2 regions of the Rhodoferax sp. LS1R11 genome follow, and region 2 is predicted to be linked to the other one. Evidence: riboswitches for the same ligand, from Rfam matches in the RefSeq annotation. Region 2 holds a riboswitch; the other holds the start of a gene.
What was found. Region 2 has a riboswitch for S-adenosylhomocysteine ahead of metH (methionine synthase). Riboswitches for the same ligand answer to the same signal wherever they lie in the genome.

Region 1 (7,506 bases), on a different contig from region 2:
CAGCTTGAGCCGCCAGATGGATGACACGGTCAAACTTTTCCGCTGCAAATAACTGCTCCATACCTGGACGATCGGTCACATCCATTTTCACAAAGCGAAATGCAGGGTGTGACGTGAGTCGGCTCAAGCGACTTTCCTTCAACTTGACGTCGTAATAATCGTTGAGATTGTCAAGACCCACCACTTCGTCGCCGCGTGCCAGCAGGCGCAGAGCGGTTGTCATGCCGATAAAACCGGCGGCGCCCGTCAATAGTATTTTCATAGCCTGATTCTTAAACGTGTTGATTGCCGGGCGATCTTACAGTGCGCCAACTTATGAGAGGCAGCAGCGACTACAGCCCAAGACGACTGCAGATTTCCAATGACGCACTGCTTTGATTCATGGAGTAGAAGTGCAGACCCGGTGCACCGCCTGCAAGCAACTGCTCGCACAAGCCGGTAACTACGTCCAGCCCAAAAGCCTTGATGGAGGCCGTGTCGTCACCAAAGCTTTGCAGGCGAAGTCGAATCCAGCGTGGAATCTCGGCGCCGCAGGCATCGCTGAAGCGCAACAGCTGGGTTGAGCTGGCGATAGGCATGATGCCGGGTATCACCGGAACGGTCAGACCCAACGCATCCGCCTCCTCGACAAACCGGAAGTAAGCGTCGGCGTTGTAAAAATACTGCGTGATGGCTGAATTGGCGCCCGCGTTGACTTTGGCTGCGAAGGCCTGCACGTCAGCCGCAGGGGACTTGGCTTGCGGGTGCGTCTCAGGGTAGGCCGCCACTTCAATGTGGAAGTCATCCCCTGTTTCCGATCGGATAAAGGTCACCAGATCGCTGGCATAGTGAAATTCACCGCCGGCTCCGTATCCACTGGGGAGGTCACCCCGCAATGCAATCAACCGCTTGACGCCCATGGATTTGAGCAGAGCCAACTGGGAACGGACCGTCGCCTTCGTAGCGCCAATGCATGAGAAGTGGGAGGCCGCGCTCACGCCCTCGGCCAGGATGTCGCGCACCGTGTTGAAGGTGCCTTCTTGCGTGGAACCCCCTGCACCGTAGGTGACGGAGCAAAACTCAGGCTTCAATGCATAGAGCTGCTGGCGCACCACGCGCAGCTTGTCGACGCCTTCAGGGGTTTTGGGCGGAAAAAACTCAAAGCTCAAGGGCGTGTGGGTAGTCTCGGTCATGGCGAGTCGTCAAATTTAATGCGGACAGCCCGTGCGGGCCATGCCGCAGCGGTCTGTCCCGCAAGGGTTCAAGAAATATGCGGCGCTACTTGCGGGCGCAAATGAAAAACTCGCGGTTACCGTCGCCGCCTTCGATAGGCGAGTCGAACCACGCAGTCACGGTCAATCCCAGCGCTGCGCAGGCATCACGCAAACGCTGCTCGATCAACGGATAAAACGAAGCATCTTTGACAATGCCACCCTTACCCACCTGGCCAGGTTGCAACTCGAACTGAGGCTTGACCAGAGTCAACAACGTGCCCCCGTCTTTCAACAAGGGCACGACGGCGGGCAGCACCAAGGTCTGAGAAATGAAGGACAGGTCGGCCACGATGAGATCAAACTCAGGTGCAAACTCTGTCCCGGCCTCATCACCGTCTTCAGCATAAAACTGACCGCTAGCCCCCGTACTGTCTTCGTAAGCAGCTATCAAATCAGCAGCAACCAGCGAGCGGGCATTCACCTTTTCCACACACAGAACACGCGGGTCTTCACGCAGGCGGGGGTGCAACTGGGCACTGCCCACATCCACACCCACCACGGACTTGGCACTCTGCTGCAACAGGCAGTCGGTAAAACCACCCGTGGACTGACCGACATCCAGGCACGCCAGTCCAGTGACGGACAAGCCCACCTTTTGCAACGCCGCTTCCAGCTTCAGACCGCCACGAGAGACGTAACGCGCCTCGGAATCGTCCAGCAGTTGAATGGGGGCGTCGTCGGGAACATCATCACCATTTTTGGTCACTGTTTTCCATTCGTCGCCCTTGCGCCACTGCACCCCGTCTGCAATCAGGCGCTGGGCTTGTGAACGGGTGCTGGCGAGGCCACGGGCCACCAGGAGTTGATCAATTCTCATCAGTAGCGATACGTGTTGGCTTTGTAGGGGCCCGCTTTATTCACGCCAATGTAAGCGGCTTGCTCATCCGTGAGTTCGGTCAGCATGGCGCCGACCTTGTTCAGGTGCAAGCGGGCCACCTTTTCGTCCAGATGCTTGGGCAACACATATACCTTGCCGGCTTTGTATTCTTTGGGCTTGGTGAACAACTCGATCTGGGCGATGGTCTGGTTCGCAAAGCTCGACGACATCACAAAGCTGGGGTGGCCGGTACCACAACCCAAATTGACCAAGCGGCCCTTGGCCAGCAGGATGATGCGCTTGGAGGGCGTTTTGCCTTTGGCCGGGAAAATCACATGATCCACCTGGGGCTTGATCTCTTCCCACTTGCATTTGTCCAGGGATGCGACATCAATCTCGTTGTCAAAGTGGCCAATGTTGCAGACGATGGCCTGGTCCTTCATGGCGGCCATGTGCTTGTAAGTAATGACATTCTTGTTGCCGGTGGCGGAGACAAAAATATCGCACTTGTCGGCGGCGTATTCCATGGTGACCACTTTGTAGCCTTCCATGGCGGCTTGCAGCGCATTGATGGGGTCCACTTCGGTCACCCATACCTGGGCCGAGAGGGCGCGCAGCGCTTGGGCCGAACCCTTGCCCACATCGCCGTAACCGGCGACACAAGCCACTTTGCCGGCAATCATCACGTCGGTCGCGCGCTTGATGGCGTCCACCAGCGATTCGCGGCAACCGTAGAGGTTGTCGAACTTGCTCTTGGTCACGGAGTCGTTCACATTGATGGCGCGGAAAGCCAGTTCCCCCTTGGCGGACATCTCATTCAAGCGCAGCACACCCGTGGTGGTTTCTTCGGTCACGCCGATGATGTTTTTCAGGCGGCGGCTGTACCAGGTGGGATCCAGCTTCAGCTTGGCCTTGATGGCATTGAAGAGACAAATCTCTTCTTCGCTGCCGGGCTTGGCCAGCACTTTGAGGTCTTTCTCTGCCTTGGCACCCAAATGCATGAGCAAAGTCGCATCGCCGCCGTCGTCCAGAATCATGTTCGGACCTTCAGCAGCCGAACCCTTTTTGCCGCCAAATTCAAAAATGCGATGGGTGTAATCCCAGTAGTCAGCCAGCGTCTCGCCCTTGTAGGCAAAAACTGGGGTGCCCGCCTCGACCAGCGCGGCAGCGGCGTGGTCTTGTGTGGAGAAAATATTGCACGAGGCCCAACGCACTTCGGCGCCGAGGGCTTGCAAGGTTTCGACCAACACGCCGGTCTGGATGGTCATGTGCAAGGAGCCGGTGATGCGCGCGCCTTTCAGCGGCTGTACTTTGGCAAATTCTTCACGAATGGCCATCAGACCGGGCATCTCGGTCTGGGCGATGTTCAGCTCTTTGCGACCCCAGGCCGCCAGGCTCATGTCAGCGACCTTGAAGTCCTCCAGCTTGACGGATGGATTGGCCACGGCTTTGACGGCGGTCTTGACGCGGGCTGGGGCTTTTGCTTTGGCTTGGGGTTTGACTAATTTCAGTACGGCGCTCATGTTTGACTCCAAAAATAAATTAAGAATCACTGGCTGGCGCGGTGGCGACCTGGAAACGATTTTCGGGGTAACTCACCACACAGACCAGTGGGTGAGCGCAGTTGATGCGGTGAATTGGAAATCTCCAAAACACGCGGTCCGAGCCTCACTCACAACCAGTCATCGCAAGACGCCAGGTGAGTTGCAACGCTCCTCGGGAGCACCAATTATAAGTGCAAGCTTGCCCGGCGTGTGCATGGCATGACCGCCTCAGGGCGCCGGCCCGGTCGTCGACCCCACCACCAACTCGGGATTTCTCAAAATCTGCAAAGGCCCCGCATCGGGATGACGCAACAGTTGCAGCACCATCTCGGCCATCGTGACGCCAGACGCATGCGCCGTGGGCTGGGTTACCGTGGTGACATCGAGACCAAACAACAAGGTGTCACTGGGAATATCGCCATGCACGATGACCGACACATCCTGACCCAGCCGAACCCCCGCGTCCACCAGCCCGCGCAAGACCCCAATGCCCCCCAGGTTGTTGTCCACCACGATGGCGGTCGGCCGCTCACGCAGGGCCAAAAGCCGGGTCACAGCCTCAAGTCCACTGCGTCGGTCCACCGCGGGCCCCACCACACAGGAAGGGACACACGCAAGACCAGCCTGCCCCAACGCGGACATGAACCCCTGATGGCGTTGAACCGCAAAATTCAAGTCCAGCGGCGAATGCACATAGGCAAAACGCGTGTGCCCAAGCTTGAGCAAGTGCTGCACGGCGAGTTCGCTGCCCCGGACATTGTCAAAATCGAACCACGAGTAGTTGCTGCATTCAGCCGTTCGTCCGTAGGCCAAAAAGGGATAGCCCTTCTCCAGAAGGTAGTCCACACGGTTGTCCTGCAGGCGGGTGTTCGGGACCACGACTGCATCCACCCGGCCGCCCCGAAACAGACGCTCAAAAATATTCAGCTCATGATCGTCACTGGCCACCGCCAACAGCAAATCCAGCTGATCCTGCTCCAGGCGCTCAGCAAGTCCGCCCGCCATGTCCAGAAACTGGGGGTTGCCCAGGTTCTCAACGGCGGCTGAATAGACGATCCCGATCGCGTCAGTACGGCCACGCACCAGCCGACGGGCGCCCGCATCGGCCCGGTAGCCCATCAACTGAGCCACCTCCTCCACGCGTTGACGGGTTTGGGGGTTCACATCCTTGTACCCGTTCAGCGCACGACTGACCGTGGAAGTCGAAAGTCCCAGTTCCTTGGCAAGTTGCCTGATATTCACACACTTATCCCTTCGTAAGGACAGAAGTGTACGGGGACAGCGCGATCAGGACAGACGCACGAACATCCCGGCCCAAGGCGCCAATTGCACTTCGGAACCGGTCAACCGGGCACCTTCCAGACCGCTGCCGGACAGTACCTCATTCACGACGCAAGCTGCCGGCATACGCCACAGGGCGGGTTCAGCACTGAGGTTGAACAGGCACAGCACCCTCTGGATCGGACAACTCCGCACAAAGGCCAACACCTGCGGGTCTGCCGTCAGCAAGGTCATCTCACCCTCGATCAAAGCCGGTTGCGTCTTGCGCCAATGCAGCAAATTCCGATAGAACCCGAGCAGGGAACCACCCTGCACCTCCTGCGCATCCACGGCCAGACCGCGATGCATCTCCGACACGGGCAGCCACGGCGCATGCGCCACCGAATGGCCAGGGGCAAAGCCCAGGTCATGCGCGTCAGACAACCAAGGCAAGGGCGTACGGCAGCCATCGCGTCCCTTGAACTCGGGCCACATGGTGATGCCGTAAGGGTCTTGCAGGTCTTCGTAGCCAATCACCGCCTCGGGCAGGCCCAACTCATCGCCCTGGTACACACAGGGCGACCCGCGCAAGCTCATCTGCATCGCGGCCGCCACACGCAGCAACGCAGGTGGTGGATGGTCCCCGCCCCAACGGGTGGCCAGGCGCACGACATCGTGGTTCGACAAAGCCCAGCAGGGCCAGCCACCCGAGGCGACCTCTTCAAACCGCTGAAGCACCGCATGGATGTGGCCCGCACTGTGCGCGGTTCCCAACAGGTCAAAACAATAAGCCATGTGCAGCTTGTCACCACCGGCGGTGTACTCGGCAACACGGGCCAGACCATCATCGTCCCCGATTTCACCCACCATCGTGGTGTTGGGATATTGGTCCAGCAGTGCGCGCAAGCGCTGTAAAAAGGCCAGGTTTTCCGGCTGGCTTTTGTCAAACTTGTGCCACTGCCAGCCATAGGGATTCACTGAATTGACGGCCGGGTCTTCCCCGGTGGGCCGACCACGCGGGGGGTTGTTGCGCAACTTTGCATCATGGAAATAAAAATTGGCGGTATCCAGACGGTAACCATCCACCCCAAAGTCGAGCCAGAACTTCACGGTTTGCAACAGGGCATCCTGGACCTGCGGATTGTGAAAGTTCAGGTCGGGCTGGCTGGTCAAAAAGTTGTGCATGAAGTACTGGCACCGGCGGGTATCCCACTGCCAGGCGCTGCCACCAAAGATGGACAGCCAGTTGTTGGGTGGTGTGCCGTCGTCTTGCGCATCGGCCCACACATACCAATCGGCCTTGGGGTTGTCCAGGCTGGCCCGGCTCTCCCTGAACCAGGGGTGCTGATCCGAACTGTGCGACAGCACGAGGTCAATCATGACCTTCAAACCCAGCGCATGGGCCCGATCGACCAGGGCTTTGAAATCAGCCAGCGTGCCGAACATGGGATCGACATCGCAGTAGTCACTCACGTCGTAGCCAAAATCCTTCATGGGGCTTTTGAAAAACGGGGACAACCAGATGCCGTCCGCGCCCAGACGGGCGACATATTCAAGACGCGCGGTCACGCCGTTCAAGTCGCCAATGCCATCGCCATTGCTGTCTGAAAAACTGCGGGGGTAAATTTGATAGATGACGCCGCCGCGCCACCAGTTGTCATTGGGTGCTTTGTTCATGGTGTTGTGGGTACTTGGGTTATTCATGAAAATAAAATGTTCAATTGCGATGAAAATATGTTTTGTGCCACCTTCAACCTGCCGCTTCCTGGAGTCGATTCATGCTCACGCTTGCCCCCCAACTGTTGCCCGATCGTTTCGAGTGGGGATGCGCCACCTCGTCTTTTCAGATTGAAGGTGCAACAACGCTGGGCGGCCGCGTGCCCAGCATCTGGGATGACTTCTGTGCGCAAGCCCATCGCATCAAGGATGGCAGCGACGGCACCGTCGCCTGCGACCACTACCACCGGTATGCCGATGACGTGCGACTGATCGCCGACCTGGGTTTCAAACACTACCGGTTTTCGATTGCGTGGCCACGCGTGGTCACAACCAGCAACCAGCTCAATACAGAGGGCATGGACTTCTACAAGCGCCTGCTGGACGAACTGGAGAAACACCAGATTACGCCCAACGCGACCCTGTTCCACTGGGACTTGCCTTCGCACCTGCAAGGCGGCTGGCTGCAGCGCGATACGGCGTACCGATTTGCCGACTACGCCGCGCTGATGGCCCAGCAGCTGGGCGACCGGCTGCCCCGGGTGGCCACCCTCAACGAGCCGTGGTGCTCCGCGTTTTTGGGCCATGACCTGGGTGTGTTTGCGCCGGGCGTGCAAGACCGGGCATGTGCACTCACTGCCGCGCACCACCTGATGCTGGCCCACGGTCTGGGGATCAAGGCCTGGCGTGGCGAGCGGGCGGACACCTCGTTGGGCATCGTCCTGAACCCCGAGTTGTGTGACCCCACAAGCCCCGCGCCAGCCGATGTGCAGGCGGCAAAACTGGCGGAATACGAACGCAACGACTGCTTCCTGAACCCCTTGTTTGGCCGGGAGTGGCCGGATGAATTGCGGGCCCAAATGGGCTCGCGCCTGCCCGACCTGATGGAAGGCGACCTGAAAATCTGTGCGCAGCC
Region 2 (7,506 bases):
GCGGATGGCGGCGTCCTTGACCTGGCACATGCGCCAGATGTCGCCCGCTTCCACGTTCTGGCTCAGCAGCACTTCGCCGGTGGCCAGGTCGGTGATGTTGGCCACGCCGTCTTCAGCAATTTCAAAGGTCTTGTCGTGCGAGCCGTATTCTTCGGCCTGCTGGGCCATCAGGCCCACATTCGGCACCGTGCCCATCGTCTTGGGGTCGAACGCGCCGTGCCATTTGCAGAAGTTGATGATTTCCTGGTAGATACGGGCAAAGGTGGATTCGGGCATCACGGCCTTCACGTCCTTCAGGCGGCCATCGGCCCCCCACATCTTGCCGCCGCTGCGGATCATGGCGGGCATGGAGGCGTCCACGATCACGTCGTTGGGTGAATGGAAGTTGGTGATGCCCTTGGCCGAGTCCACCATGGCCAGCTCGGGGCGGTTGGCGTGACAGGCGTGCAGGTCTTTCAGCACTTCTTCGCGCTGGGACTGGGGCAACGTCGCCACCTTTTCGTACAGGTTGGCCATGCCATTGTTGACGTTGACACCGAGTTCATCAAACAAGGCGCCGTGCTTGGCAAATGCTTCGCGGTAGAAAATCTTCACGCAGTGGCCGAAGACGATGGGGTGCGACACCTTCATCATGGTGGCCTTGACGTGCAGCGAGAACATCACGCCGGTCTTGTGCGCGTCTTCGATTTCTTTTTCATAAAACTCGACCAGCGCCTTCTTGCTCATGAACATGCTGTCGATGACTTCACGGTCCAGCAGCGACACCTTGGGCTTGAGGATGACCGTCTTGCCGCTCTTGGTGACCAGCTCCATCTTCACGTCGCGGGCCTTGTCCAGCGTCAGGGACTTTTCACCGTGGTAGAAGTCGCCATGGTGCATGTGCGACACGTGGCTGCGCGAAGCCTGGCTCCACTCGGCCATGCTGTGCGGGTTCTTGCGGGCATATTCCTTGACGGCCTTGGGCGCGCGGCGGTCGGAGTTGCCCTCACGCAGCACGGGGTTGACAGCGCTGCCGGTGCACTTGGAGTAGCGGGCGCGGATGGCCTTGTCTTCGTCGGTCTTCGGATCTTCGGGAAAATCGGGAATGGCGTAGCCCTTGCCTTGCAGTTCCTTGATACAGGTTATCAGCTGACCCACCGAGGCGCTGATGTTGGGCAGCTTGATGATGTTGGTGTCCGACTCCAGGGTTTTTTTGCCCAATTCGGCCAATGTGTTGGGCACTTTTTGCGCATCTGCCAGGAACTCGGGGAATTCGGCCAGCACCCGCGCCGCCACCGAAATGTCGCTCTCGACAATGTCAATACCTGCCGGAGCGGCAAAGGTACGGATGATTGGCAGGAAAGAGTAGGTCGCCAGCAACGGCGCCTCATCCGTGAGTGTGTAAATGATTTTTGAGCTTGTCATTGCCGTCCTCTTGCGTGTGGTGGGGTTGATTTGTCGCGCCACTATATGGGATCAACCTTTCACAAGGCGGAAAGAATGCAAATTCAGCATAAAAACCAGCATTTTTTGCATCCGAAGGGGGTCCGCAAGCCATGCAGTTCGTCAAATCCGATCGCCGCCCATGCGGGCCCCCAAGCAAACCCTTAAAATAGTCAGCTTCCAAGGAGCGTTGCAGCAGGCCAGCCGCCTGTCAGGCTTGGAGTTTCCCAACGACGCTCACCTGAATTTAGTTAGCCACAGGTGAGTCGCATGTCTGAAATCGTTGTTCCCCCCATGAAATTGTCCGGTCTGGAGCCAGTGAGCATTGGCGCCGACGCTTTGTTTGTCAACATTGGTGAGCGCACCAACGTGACCGGCTCCAAGGCCTTTGCCCGCATGATCCTGAACGGCGAGTACGAGCAGGCGCTCAGCGTGGCACGTCAACAGGTCGAGAACGGCGCCCAGATCATCGACATCAACATGGACGAGTCCATGCTGGACAGCCAGGCCGCCATGGTGCGCTTTTTGAACCTGATTGCCTCGGAGCCCGATATTTCACGCGTCCCGGTGATGATTGACTCCAGCAAATGGAGCGTCATTGAAGCCGGCCTGCGCTGCGTGCAGGGCAAGGCCGTGGTGAACTCCATCAGCATGAAGGAAGGTGTGGACGCCTTCAAACACCAGGCCAAGCTGCTGCGACGCTACGGGGCTGCCGCGGTGGTGATGGCGTTTGACGAACTGGGCCAGGCCGACACCTATGAGCGCAAGACCGAAATTTGCGAGCGCGCGTACCGCATCCTGGTGGACGAGGTGGGCTTCCCGCCGGAAGACATCATTTTTGACCCCAACATCTTCGCCATTGCCACTGGCATTGAGGAACACAACAACTACGCGGTTGACTTCATCAACGCCACGCGCTGGATCAAGCAGCACCTGCCGGGCGCCAAGGTGTCGGGCGGCGTGTCGAATGTGAGTTTCTCGTTCCGCGGCAACGACCCCGTGCGCGAGGCGATTCACACCGTGTTTCTGTACCACGCCATTCAGGCGGGCATGGACATGGGCATTGTCAACGCCGGGATGGTCGGTGTGTATGACGACCTGGAGCCGACCTTGCGCGAGCGCGTGGAAGACGTGGTGCTGAACCGCCGCCCGGACGCCGGTGAACGTCTGGTGGAGATTGCCGAAAACGCCAAGGGTGCGGCCAAGGACGACAGCAAACGCCTGGAGTGGCGCGGTACGGCCGAACAGCCCGCAACCGTCGAGCAGCGCCTGAGCCATGCCATGGTGCACGGGGTGACCGACTTCATCGTGGCGGATACCGAAGAGGCTTACCAGGCCGTGCTCGCCAAAGGGGGCCGTCCGCTGCACGTGATTGAAGGCCCGCTGATGGCGGGCATGAACATCGTGGGGGACCTGTTTGGCCAGGGCAAGATGTTTTTGCCGCAGGTGGTGAAGAGTGCGCGCGTGATGAAGCAGGCCGTGGCGCACCTGATTCCGTACATCGAGGAAGAAAAACGCGTGGACGAAGCCGCCGGGCGCGACGTGCGCACCAAGGGCAAGATCGTCATTGCCACGGTCAAGGGCGATGTGCATGACATTGGCAAGAACATCGTGACCGTGGTGCTCCAGTGCAACAACTTTGACGTGGTGAACATGGGCGTGATGGTGCCCTGCCACGAGATTCTCGCGAAGGCCAAGGCCGAGGGCGCGGACATCATCGGCCTCTCCGGCCTGATCACGCCCAGCCTGGAGGAGATGCAGTACGTGGCGGGCGAGATGCAGAAGGACGAGTACTTCCGCCTCAGGAACATGCCCCTGATGATTGGCGGCGCCACCTGCAGTCGGGTGCACACCGCCGTCAAGATCGCGCCGCACTACGAAGGCCCGGTGATCTATGTGCCGGATGCCTCGCGCAGTGTGAGTGTGGCGCAGAGTTTGTTGAGCGACCAGGCGGCGAAGTACATTGCCGAACTCAACACCGACTACGACCGGGTGCGCGAGCAGCACGCCAACAAGAAACAGACGCCCATGTGGAGCCTGGCCCGCGCCCGGGCCAACAAGACCCCAGTGAGTTGGGCGCGCTACACCCCGACCAGGCCGAAGTTCATTGGCCGTCGTGTGTTCAAAAATTTCGATTTGACCGAGTTGGCCCGCTTCATCGACTGGGGCCCGTTCTTCCAGACCTGGGACCTGGCGGGGCCTTTTCCGGCCATTCTGAAAGACGAAGTCGTGGGCACCGAGGCCGTGCGTGTGTATGCCGACGGGCAGCGCATGCTCAAGCGCCTGATCGAAGGCCGCTGGCTGACTGCCAACGCGGTGATTGGCCTGTACCCCGCCAACTCGGTGAACGACGACGACATCGAGTTCTACACCGATGAGACCCGCACCGAGGTCGCCATGACCTGGTACGGCCTGCGCCAGCAAACAGAAAAACAGGTGATTGAGGGCGTGATGCGCCCCAGCCGCTGCCTGGCCGACTTTGTCGCCCCCAAGGGGGTGGCCGCCGACTACGCGGGCATCTTTGCCGTGACCGCAGGCATTGGGGTTGACAAGAAGGAAAAATACTTCGAGGACGACCATGACGACTACTCGGCCATCATGCTCAAGTCGATTGCCGACCGGTTGGCCGAGGCCTTTGCCGAGTGCCTGCACCACCGGGTCCGCGCGGACCTGTGGGGCTACGCGCCCAGCGAGGCACTGACACCGGAAGACCTGATTGCCGAAAAGTACAAAGGCATCCGCCCGGCACCGGGCTACCCGGCCTGCCCCGACCACAGCGTGAAAAAAGAAATGTTCGACCTGCTGCAGTGCCAGGACATCGGCATGGCCGTGACCGAGAGCCTGGCCATGACACCGGCGGCGAGCGTGAGCGGCTTCTACCTGGGGCACCCGGACAGCACGTATTTCAACGTGGGCAAGATTGGCGATGACCAGCTTAAAGACCTCGCCACACGCCGCCAGATGAACGAGCAGGCCCTGCAGCGGCTGCTGGCGCCCAACCTGTAAGCGCTGGGGCATGGTTACATGTCATCACAATAATTAACGCCTGAAGAGACCGCTTGGTGGTCCAATTCGTCCAATAGATGGCAGTTTCCGCGTATCTTGCATTTCCGCAAGGCCACGCGTAAGCTCAATAAATCGTTATGAGTTGGAAAAAATCAAAATTTGCATCCAGCCTGATGAGCCTCTTTGGCGAACCCTCCAAGGAAGTTGTTCCAGAGAGTCGCATCAAGGATATTCGCCAGGCGATGCTCGACAGCATTGTGGGCTTGGGTACAAGCCACCAGTTTGCGCAGGTATGGGCGCGGGTCTTGTACGCGCCTGACATTCAGGCACTCTGGTACTTGCGCAGCGATTTGATGACCTTGCTCTCGGGTTTGCTGGGTGAGCGCACAGCCGGTGTCCGCCTGGCCACCATCAGCCGCCTGTTTGAGGGCCAGTTGCCCTCAGCCCAAAAATCACGCCCCAACAGTCTGGGCAACTGAGCGCCGGTACTGCATGGCTTCCGCCAAGTGGGCGACCTGGGTGGTCGGTGCCCCAGCCAGATCAGCAATGGTACGGGCGACCTTCAGAGCCCGGTGGGTGCTGCGTGCCGACCAGCCCAGACGGGCGGCCGCAATATTCAGGAACTTGACGGCTGCATCATCGAGCAGCAAGTGCACATCGATCTCCTGCCCCTGCAAAGCCTGGTTGGATTTGCCCTGGCGTGCAACGGCCCGTGCACGCGCCGCTGTGCAGCGCTCCCGAATGGACGCGGTGGACTCCCCCGCCTGGGCCAGCAGCAAATCGGACGACACCACGGCGGGCACTTCCACATGCAGGTCGATGCGGTCGATCAAGGGGCCACTGAGCTTGCCCTGATACCGCGCCACCTGGTCGGGCGTGCAACGGCAGGCCTTCTGGGCCGAGCCCAGATAACCACAGGGACAAGGATTCATGGCCCCAATCAACTGGAACCGTGCTGGAAACTCCGCCCGGCGGGCAGCCCGTGAGATGGTGATGGAACCCGTCTCCAGGGGCTCACGCAAGGCCTCAAGCGCCGCCCTGGGGAACTCTGGCATCTCATCCAGAAACAGGACCCCGTGGTGCGCCAGTGAGATTTCCCCGGGTCGCGGCGGAGAGCCACCACCGACCAGGGCCACGGCGCTGGCCGTATGGTGCGGCGAACACGTCGGCCTCTGCGCCCAGCGGTCCAGCGAAAAGCGCCCGCCCAGGCTGGCCACGGCGGCGCTTTGCAGGGCTTCGTCGGTGGTCATGGCGGGCAGCAGGCCTGCAAACCGCTGCGCCAGCATGGACTTGCCAGACCCGGGCGGCCCCATGAGCAGCAGGCTATGCCCGCCCGCCGCCGCAATCTCCAGCGCCCGTTTCGCACCCAGCTGACCTTTGACATCCGCCAGGTCCAGGTACTGAGCCGCATGGGCCTGCAGGGTGGCCGTGACCCGGGACCAGCCGGTGGACGGCTCGGCAGGGGGGGCGTCAGACGAATCAGGCAGGAAATGCTGCACCACATCCAGCAAATGGCGGGCCCTGTAGACGATGGCGTCCGGCACCAGGGCGGCTTCTTCAGCGCTTTCAGGTGGCAGTACCAGCTGGGTGACGACACCTCCCGCGTGCAGCGCCAGGCTCATGGCCAGCGCACCACGCACGGGGCGTAACTCGCCTGACAGGGACAACTCGCCGGCAAACTCATGGCCTGCCAGCTTATGGGCATCAATCTGGCCGCTGGCCGCCAGAATGCCCAAAGCGATGGGCAAGTCAAACCGCCCGGAGTCTTTGGGCAGGTCGGCTGGCGCCAGGTTGACCGTGATGCGTTTGTTGGAGGGAAATTCCAGCCCCGAGTTTTGAATGGCCGAGCGAACCCGCTCACGGGCTTCCTTGACTTCCACGTCTGCGAGACCCACCAGCGTGAAGCTCGGCAGGCCATTGGCCAAATGTACCTCCACCGTGACGGCCGCGGCCTCCAGCCCCAGCAGGGCACGGCTTTGCACCAAAGACAAACTCATGTGGATTCCTCTCCAAAGGGTGCAAACCAAGGCTTCTCTCAAAAACTGAGCAGACGTCGCCAGCAAACACTGTTTATTTATACATGCATATTAGCCGAAAGGCTGCGACGCAGCAAATGGGCGAGGTGCCTGCCGGCAGAGGCCACCTTCTGCACCAAACTCGGCCATGCACCCCTCTCACGCCAAAAGAGTGCGCACCAAATAAACCGCAGCCTCATACTGCACCCAGTTGGTGCAATCGACGCATTAGCTGGGGTAAGCGGACATCAAGCCCCCTAATCAATCATTCGGTGTCAGGGCAAAATCATCAAAGATGCACTGGCATGAACCATGCTTGTCACTCCCGTTCACGAAATTGTTGGAGAAGCTGATGAAGCTCGTAACGCTGTGTGCAACTGATCATTTCCATGCTGAGGAGAACCCATGAAACTTGTAACCGCCATCATTAAACCCTTCAAGCTGGACGAGGTGCGTGAAGCGCTCTCTGCCATCGGCGTGCAGGGCATCACCGTCACTGAAGTCAAAGGCTTCGGCCGTCAAAAAGGCCACACCGAGCTGTACCGCGGTGCAGAGTACGTGGTCGATTTCCTGCCCAAGGTCAAGATCGAAGCCGCCATTGCCGATGAGCTGGTGGACCGCGTCATTGAAGCCATTGAAGGTGCAGCCCGCACCGGCAAGATTGGTGATGGCAAGATTTTTGTCTACAACCTCGAACAAGTCGTACGCATTCGCACCGGTGAGACCGGCAAGGAAGCGCTGTAAGGCCCTCGCCCACCTGACACGAGAACATCAAAATGAAAAAACTACTAGCCTCCCTCGCCCTGGGTTTGAGTCTCCTGGTTGGCGGCACAGCCACCCTCGCCCAGACCGCGGCACCCGCTGCGGTTGCGGCCTCTGAAGCAGCAGTCCCTGCGGCCGCACCGGCAGAAGCAAAACCTGCTGATGCAGTCGCTCCTGCGGCCCCCGCCGCCGCCGTGGCTGCAGCCCCTGCGGCCGAAGCCGCCCCGGCACCAGCACCTGTTCCCAACAAGGGCGACACCGCCTGGATGATGGTTTCCACGCTGCTGGTGATTCTGATGAC

Region 1: it holds a riboswitch for S-adenosylhomocysteine, as region 2 does, so the genes downstream of both, ahcY (adenosylhomocysteinase) here and metH (methionine synthase) in region 2, are expected to answer to the same signal.

The regions. Positions count from the first base shown of each region.
Region 1 covers NZ_JBWMAW010000008.1:107,259-114,764, forward strand. Annotated here, with positions in the region: gene AC097N_RS11520 (NAD-dependent epimerase) at 1-262, opposite strand, end outside; gene metF (methylenetetrahydrofolate reductase [NAD(P)H]) at 333-1,172, opposite strand; gene AC097N_RS11530 (TlyA family RNA methyltransferase) at 1,258-2,070, opposite strand; gene ahcY (adenosylhomocysteinase) at 2,070-3,593, opposite strand; S-adenosyl-L-homocysteine riboswitch at 3,680-3,795, opposite strand; gene AC097N_RS11540 (substrate-binding domain-containing protein) at 3,843-4,856, opposite strand; gene AC097N_RS11545 (alpha-glucosidase family protein) at 4,902-6,551, opposite strand; gene AC097N_RS11550 (GH1 family beta-glucosidase) at 6,653-7,506, shown strand, end outside.
Region 2 covers NZ_JBWMAW010000012.1:40,216-47,721, forward strand. Annotated here, with positions in the region: gene AC097N_RS14630 (NADP-dependent isocitrate dehydrogenase) at 1-1,404, opposite strand, end outside; S-adenosyl-L-homocysteine riboswitch at 1,599-1,668, shown strand; gene metH (methionine synthase) at 1,693-4,428, shown strand; gene AC097N_RS14640 (hypothetical protein) at 4,602-4,907, shown strand; gene AC097N_RS14645 (YifB family Mg chelatase-like AAA ATPase) at 4,881-6,425, opposite strand; gene glnK (P-II family nitrogen regulator) at 6,849-7,187, shown strand; gene AC097N_RS14655 (ammonium transporter) at 7,220-7,506, shown strand, end outside.